Linked DNA regions of Vreelandella piezotolerans. The protein of the gene in region 1 interacts with the protein of each later gene in a pairwise test. Links are inferred from orthologs where the notes say so. Each region holds a gene or a part of one and is shown in the gene's direction. Other genes may lie near its edges.

The links.
Region 2: the proteins of secD (region 1) and pheT interact in binary tests that used the Escherichia coli proteins (3 or more experiments, as listed by UniProt). The link is inferred for Vreelandella piezotolerans from one-to-one orthologs.

The regions. Positions count from the first base shown.
Region 1 is NZ_CP048602.1:698,248-701,383, reverse strand. What follows is about bases 92-3,053. They hold secD (protein translocase subunit SecD), read left to right. Parts: upstream 92-626; coding sequence 627-2,480; downstream 2,481-3,053. Other genes in these bases: secF (protein translocase subunit SecF), read left to right, coding at 2,530-3,053; yajC (preprotein translocase subunit YajC), read left to right, coding at 166-492. Outside these bases: tRNA guanosine(34) transglycosylase Tgt, read left to right, coding at 1-87; more of secF, read left to right, coding at 3,054-3,136. UniProt on the Escherichia coli protein: Part of the Sec protein translocase complex. Interacts with the SecYEG preprotein conducting channel. SecDF uses the proton motive force (PMF) to complete protein translocation after the ATP-dependent function of SecA.
Region 2 is NZ_CP048602.1:1,780,645-1,783,858, forward strand. The notes cover bases 1-3,040. They hold pheT (phenylalanine--tRNA ligase subunit beta), read left to right. Parts: upstream 1-349; coding sequence 350-2,731; downstream 2,732-3,040. Other genes in these bases: pheS (phenylalanine--tRNA ligase subunit alpha), read left to right, coding at 1-322; GYM47_RS08175 (integration host factor subunit alpha), read left to right, coding at 2,799-3,040. Also shown: more of GYM47_RS08175, read left to right, coding at 3,041-3,098; GYM47_RS08180 (DUF2788 domain-containing protein), read right to left, coding at 3,207-3,214.

The DNA.
Region 1 (3,136 bases):
GAAGCGGGTACATTGACGACCTTTGTGGAAAGCTTCTATGCAAGGCGCGGCCTCCCGGTGCCACCCCTTGCGGGCGCTGAGTCCTAATCCTTTTATGGCCGCCCGCCGTTGCGGGTGGCATGACCCACTCACCCATTGAGTGTTCTAACCCAGGAGTTCCCTGCAATGCTGGATTTCTTCATCTCACCAGCCCATGCCCAAGAAGCCGCCGCTGGCGGTGGCATCGCGCAAATCGTCATGCTGGTCGGCTTCGTGCTGATCTTTTACTTCCTGCTGTGGCGTCCGCAAGCCAAACGTGCCAAGCAGCACAAGCAGTTGGTATCGGGTCTAGCCAAGGGCGATGAAGTCGTGATTGGCGGCGGTTTGGTTGGCCGCGTGACCAAAGTCAGCGACGAGTTCCTGACCCTGGAAGTCTCTGAAGGTACCGAAGTCAACGTGCAGAAAAACGCCGTGGCCGCCGTACTGCCTAAAGGCACCATTAAGTCCATCTAACGCTTGCACTCCCCCCTGCCGACCCAGTGCCAGCCACCCCGGCAGGGGTGACATGGTAGCGTCGATGGTGAACGTTGCTGTGCGCAGCCTGTCTGTGCACAGCGATTCCGTTTGTAATTGAAGGCAGGGCTTGCATGCTCAACCGTTACCCCCTGTGGAAGTATCTGCTGATACTGGTCGTCCTGGTGGTTGGCCTTATCTACTCGCTTCCCAATCTATTCCCCGCAGATCCCGCCATTCAGGTGAGCGATGCACAAGGCAACGCCCTGGATGAACGGCAGATTACCCGTGTCGAAGAAGCGCTCAGCGAGAGCGATATCGCCGTCAAAGCCGTCGAAGAGACCAACGGTCAGTGGCTGATTCGTTTACAGAGCGATGACGACCAGCTCGACGCCCGTGACATCGCCGCCGACGTGCTGGGCCCCAACGCCACCGTTGCCCTCAACTTGGCCGATGCCACCCCTGAGTGGCTGCAAGCGTTTGCGGCCTCCCCCATGACGCTGGGCCTCGATTTACGCGGCGGTGTTCACTTCCTGTTGGAAGTGGATATGGAGGCGGCGCTAACACAACGCCTCGAAGTGAACGCCAGCGCCATGCGTGAGTTACTGCGCAGCGAGCGTATTCGCTACCGCAACACCACCATTGACGACCGCTCGCTGTCGATCGACTTCGCCAGCAGCGAAGACCGCGACGCCGCCCGCCGTTTGATCAGCCGCGACTTCCCCAACTTCGAGTACACCAACGAAGGGGATGGCCGCGCTTCGAGCCTGGTCATGACGCTAAGCGACATGACGGTCAACGAAATCCAGGACTATGCGATCAACCAGAACTTGACCACGCTGCGTAACCGGGTGAACGAGCTGGGCGTCGCCGAACCCATGGTGCAGCGCCAAGGCCCGAGCCAAATCGTGGTCGAACTGCCGGGCGTGCAGGACACCGTGGCCGCCAAGCGGATCGTCGGTGCGACGGCCAACCTCGAATTTCGTCTCGAGGCGCGCAACGATACACCGGATGCCGAAACCGAACGCTTCGAGTTTCGCAACGATCCCTCTCGTTCGGCAGAGCTGATGCGCGATGTGATCATCACCGGTGACAGCGTTTCCAGCGCCAGTAATAGCTTCGACGAGAACGGCCGCCCTCAGGTCAACATCAACCTGGACGGCACCGGCGGTACGCTGATGAACCGCGCCACGCGCACCAACATCGGGCGCAACATGGCGGTGCTGTTCATCGAGCATAAAAGCGAAGACCGCATCGAAGTCGACCCGGAAACCGGCGAAGAGACCATCGTTCGTGAGCCCTACACCGAGCGTGGCCTGATCAGCTTGGCGACCATTCAAAGTGCGCTGGGCAACAGCTTCCGCATCACTGGTCTCGACTCCCCCACCGAAGCTGCCGAACTCGCTCTGCTGCTGCGTTCCGGCTCGCTCGCAGCGCCAATCTACTTCGTGCAAGAGCGCACCATCGGGCCCAGCCTGGGCGCAGAAAACATCGAACGCGGCCTGCTCTCGGTTCAGATCGGCTTACTGTTGGTCGTGCTGTTCATGCTGGTGCGTTACAAAGTATTTGGCGTGTTTGCCAACGTGGCGCTGGCGCTCAACTTGACGCTGCTGGTCGCGGTGATGTCGATGCTAGGCGCCACGCTCACGCTGCCAGGCATTGCCGGTATCGTGCTGACGCTCGGGATGGCGGTGGATGCCAACGTGCTGATCTTCGAGCGGATACGCGAAGAGCTGCGTAACGGCATGTCGATTCAGCAGGCCATTTATGCGGGCTACGAGCGTGCCTTTACCTCGATCGTGGATGCCAACATTACCACCTTGCTAGTGGCAGTGATTCTGTTCTCGATTGGTACCGGCCCGGTAAAAGGCTTTGCCGTTACGCTCTCTATCGGCATTTTGACGTCGATGTTCACTGCGCTGCTGGTCACGCGTGCCATGGTCAATCTGACCTACGGTGGCAAGCCCGTCAAAAAGCTGTGGATCTGATATCGATGAGATCACAACACGCGCTCAGCAAAGAATTTAAGAGGTGGTCATGAAACCCCTAACCCAACTGCGCATCGACTTCATGGGACGGCGCAACCTGGCGTTCATCGTCTCGGCGGTGATGCTGATCGTCTCGATCGGTGCCATCGTCTTCCAGCAGCTCAACCTGGGGCTGGACTTCACGGGCGGCACCCTGGTGGAGGTTCGCTACGGCACCGCTCCCTCCCTGGATGCCATACGGCAACTGCTAGAAAGCAGCGGCTTCCAAGATGTATCGGTGCAGACCTTTGGCGCGTCGACGGAGGTCCTGATTCGCTTACAGCAAGCCTTCGATGGTGATGTGGGTAACGACGTCGTCAACCTCCTGCGGGCCAACGGCGATAGCGTCAATCTGGTACGCGCCGAGTTCGTCGGCGCCCAAGTCGGCGATCAGCTTCGCGACCAGAGTGGTCTGGGGCTGCTCGTGGCACTGGGCGTGGTCATGCTCTACGTGGCTTTTCGCTTTCAGTACAAGTTCGCACTCGGTGCTCTATTGGCCTTGCTGCATGACGTCATCATTGTCGTTGGGGTGTTTGCACTGTTCCAGCTCGACTTCGATCTGACGGTGCTGGCGGCGATTCTCGCAGTCATCGGCTACTCGCTAAACGACACCATCG
Region 2 (3,214 bases), 1.1 Mb from region 1 along the record:
ATTCTTCGAGCGCGACGACCTTTCGGTTCGTTTCCGGCCCTCATACTTTCCATTCACTGAGCCCTCTGCCGAGGTGGATATTCAGTGCGTGATGTGTAGTGGTAACGGTTGTCGCGTTTGCTCCCATAGTGGCTGGTTAGAGGTGATGGGGTGCGGCATGGTGCATCCGGAGGTGTTCAGACACTCTGGTATCGACGCCGAGCGCTATACGGGCTTTGCCTTTGGGATGGGTGCCGAGCGTTTGGCCATGCTGCGCTATGGCGTCAATGATTTGCGCTTGTTTTTCGAAAACGATCTGCGCTTCCTTCGTCAATTCACCTAAAGACTGCTGCCAGCGACGGGAATCAACATGAAATTTTCAGAACAGTGGTTGCGTGATTGGGTAACTCCGCAGCTGGATACACAGGCCATCGCCGACCAGATCACCATGGCGGGCCTTGAAGTGGATGCCGTTGAGCCAGTGGCCGCTTCATTTAGCGGCGTTGTTGTGGCGGAAGTACTCACCAAAGAGAAGCACCCCGACGCCGATAAGCTCAATGTTTGTACGGTGAATGATGGGTCGGCAGCACCGGTGCAGGTCGTTTGTGGAGCGCCGAATGTCGATGTAGGTCAGAAAATTCCCTTCGCTCAGGTAGGAGGCGTGCTGCCGGGAGACTTCAAGATCAAAAAAGCCAAACTGCGAGGCGTTGAGTCTCGTGGCATGATCTGTTCGGCGTCCGAGCTGGGGCTTGAGGAGGAGACTTCTCCGGGTATCCTGGTATTGCCAGCGTCGGCGCCGGTAGGCACAAGCTTTCGTGACTACATGCAGCTCGATGATATGACGATCGAGGTGGATTTGACGCCAAATCGGGGCGACTGCCTGAGTATCAAAGGGCTAGCCAGGGAAGTGGGAGTGCTCAACCGCTTGCCGGTGAGCGGCCCAAGCATTGCGGCTGTGGCGCCAACGATCGATACAACGTTTCCTGTGAAGGTCGAGGCTCCTGAACAGTGTCCGCGCTATGTAGGGCGTGTGATCGAAGGCGTGGCTACGAATGCAGAAACGCCGCTATGGATGGTAGAGCGACTGCGTCGCAGCGGTGTACGCTCCATCGACCCTGTGGTGGATATCACCAACTACGTCATGCTGGAGCTTGGCCAGCCGTTGCACGCATTCGATCGCGATCATTTGCAGGGCAGTATTACCGTGCGTTTGGCCAAAGACGCAGAGCGCTTGACGCTGTTGGATGGCCAAGAAGTCACCCTACGCCCAGAAACGCTCGTCATTGCCGATGAGCGCGGCCCTCTGGCCATGGCTGGCATCATGGGGGGCGAAAACTCTGGGGTCAGCGAAAATACCCAGGCCATTTTTCTAGAGTCGGCGTTCTTCGCGCCACTTGCGATTGCCGGACAGGCGCGCTCTTACGGCCTGCATACCGATGCATCGCACCGTTTTGAGCGTGGCGTCGACCCTGAGCTTCCTCTCGTAGCGGTCGAGCGTGCTTCACAGCTTCTGTTGGAGATTTGTGGCGGTCAGGCAGGCCCGGTGGTGGAAACCGTTAGCGAAGAGCACTTGCCCGCGCCGCGCGCCATTACGCTGCGTGAAGCCCGTCTAGAAAGCGCGCTTTCCAAGCGGCTATCGGCGGACGATGTTACCGATATACTCCAGCGTCTTGGTCTTGATGTCGATAAGCATGCGGAGGGTTGGTCGGTGGTCGCGCCTAGCTGGCGGTTTGACGTTGCCATCGAGGAAGACCTCATCGAGGAAGTGGCGCGTATTCATGGCTACAACAATCTACCGGTGCGACGTCCAGCTGCTCGATTGGCACTGCGTTCTGCGAATGAATCGACATTGACACCATCGCAACTGCGTCACCAAATGGTTGCGCGTGGTTTTCAAGAAGCTGTCACTTACAGTTTCGTTGCTCCTGATCTACAGGCAGCGCTGTTACCGGACGCAGTGTCGCCGGTATTGGCCAATCCGATCTCGTCAGACCTCTCTGTGATGCGCGCCAGCCTATTTCCTGGGCTAGTTAGAGCACTGGAGCACAACCTGAATCGCCAGCAGACGCGAGTGCGCATTTTTGAGACGGGGTTGGTGTTCAATGGCTCTCTGGACCACCTAACCCAAGTCCCGATGATGGGGGCGCTGGTATGTGGTGGGCGAGAAGCTGAAGGCTGGGATGGTGCTAAAGCGCAGGTAGACTTCTACGATTTGAAGGGGGATCTGGAGAGTCTTTTAGCCATGGGGGGTGGCCTAGCAGCCTGGCGCTTCGAGCCTGGAGTGCATCCTTCGCTGCATCCCGGTCAAACGGCGCAGCTCTTCCATGAAGGGAAACCTGCTGGCTGGATTGGTACGCTTCATCCCCAGGTCCGTGCAACGTTAGGGCTCAAAGTGGATGCCGTGCTGTTCGAGGTCCGATTGGATGCGTTGAGCCAAGGTTCGATTCCCGCCTTCGAACCGCTTTCGCGTTATCCGGAAGTTCGTCGCGATTTGGCCTTCTTGATCAAGGCAGAGACACCGGTACAAGCGTTGCTGGATTGTGCAAAGGCCAAGGCTGGTGATTACCTCAAAGACATAAAGCTATTTGATGTCTATGCTGGTAAAGGCGTGGCCGAGGGATATAAGAGCATTGCATTGGGCTTGACCTGGCAGCACGCTTCACGCACGCTAAATGATGAGGAAATCAATCAGTTGGTCGACTCGATCATTACAAACGTGCGAGCCGAATTAGATGCCGAACTTCGCGGCTAACTAAGCTATGCCATGACACGACGCTTATCACGTTCTTGGCAATGCGTATGCTACATGGAGGAGCCCTATGGGTGCGTTGACCAAAGCAGAGCTGGCTGAGCATTTACATACAGAGCTTGCGCTGTCAAAGCGAGAAGCAAAAGCGATGGTAGAGGCGTTCTTTGAAGAAATCCGCGCCTGTTTGCGCGAAAACGAACAGGTAAAACTGTCGGGCTTTGGCAACTTTGACCTACGTGATAAGCGTGAGCGGCCTGGGCGTAACCCGAAAACCGGTGAGGAAATTCCCATTTCCGCTCGGCGCGTGGTGACGTTTCGCCCAGGCCAGAAGCTCAAGCAGCAAGTGGAGCGCTATTCGAGCAGCCAATAGTTTCTTTTTTGCTGTTCGCTTACTCAAAAGGAGTGCCTAGGCACTCCTTTTAGTGTTTGGAGCTCGCCCTTTGATGCGAGCTCTACGGGCGACTAGCTTGGTAAGTGGCTAAATGC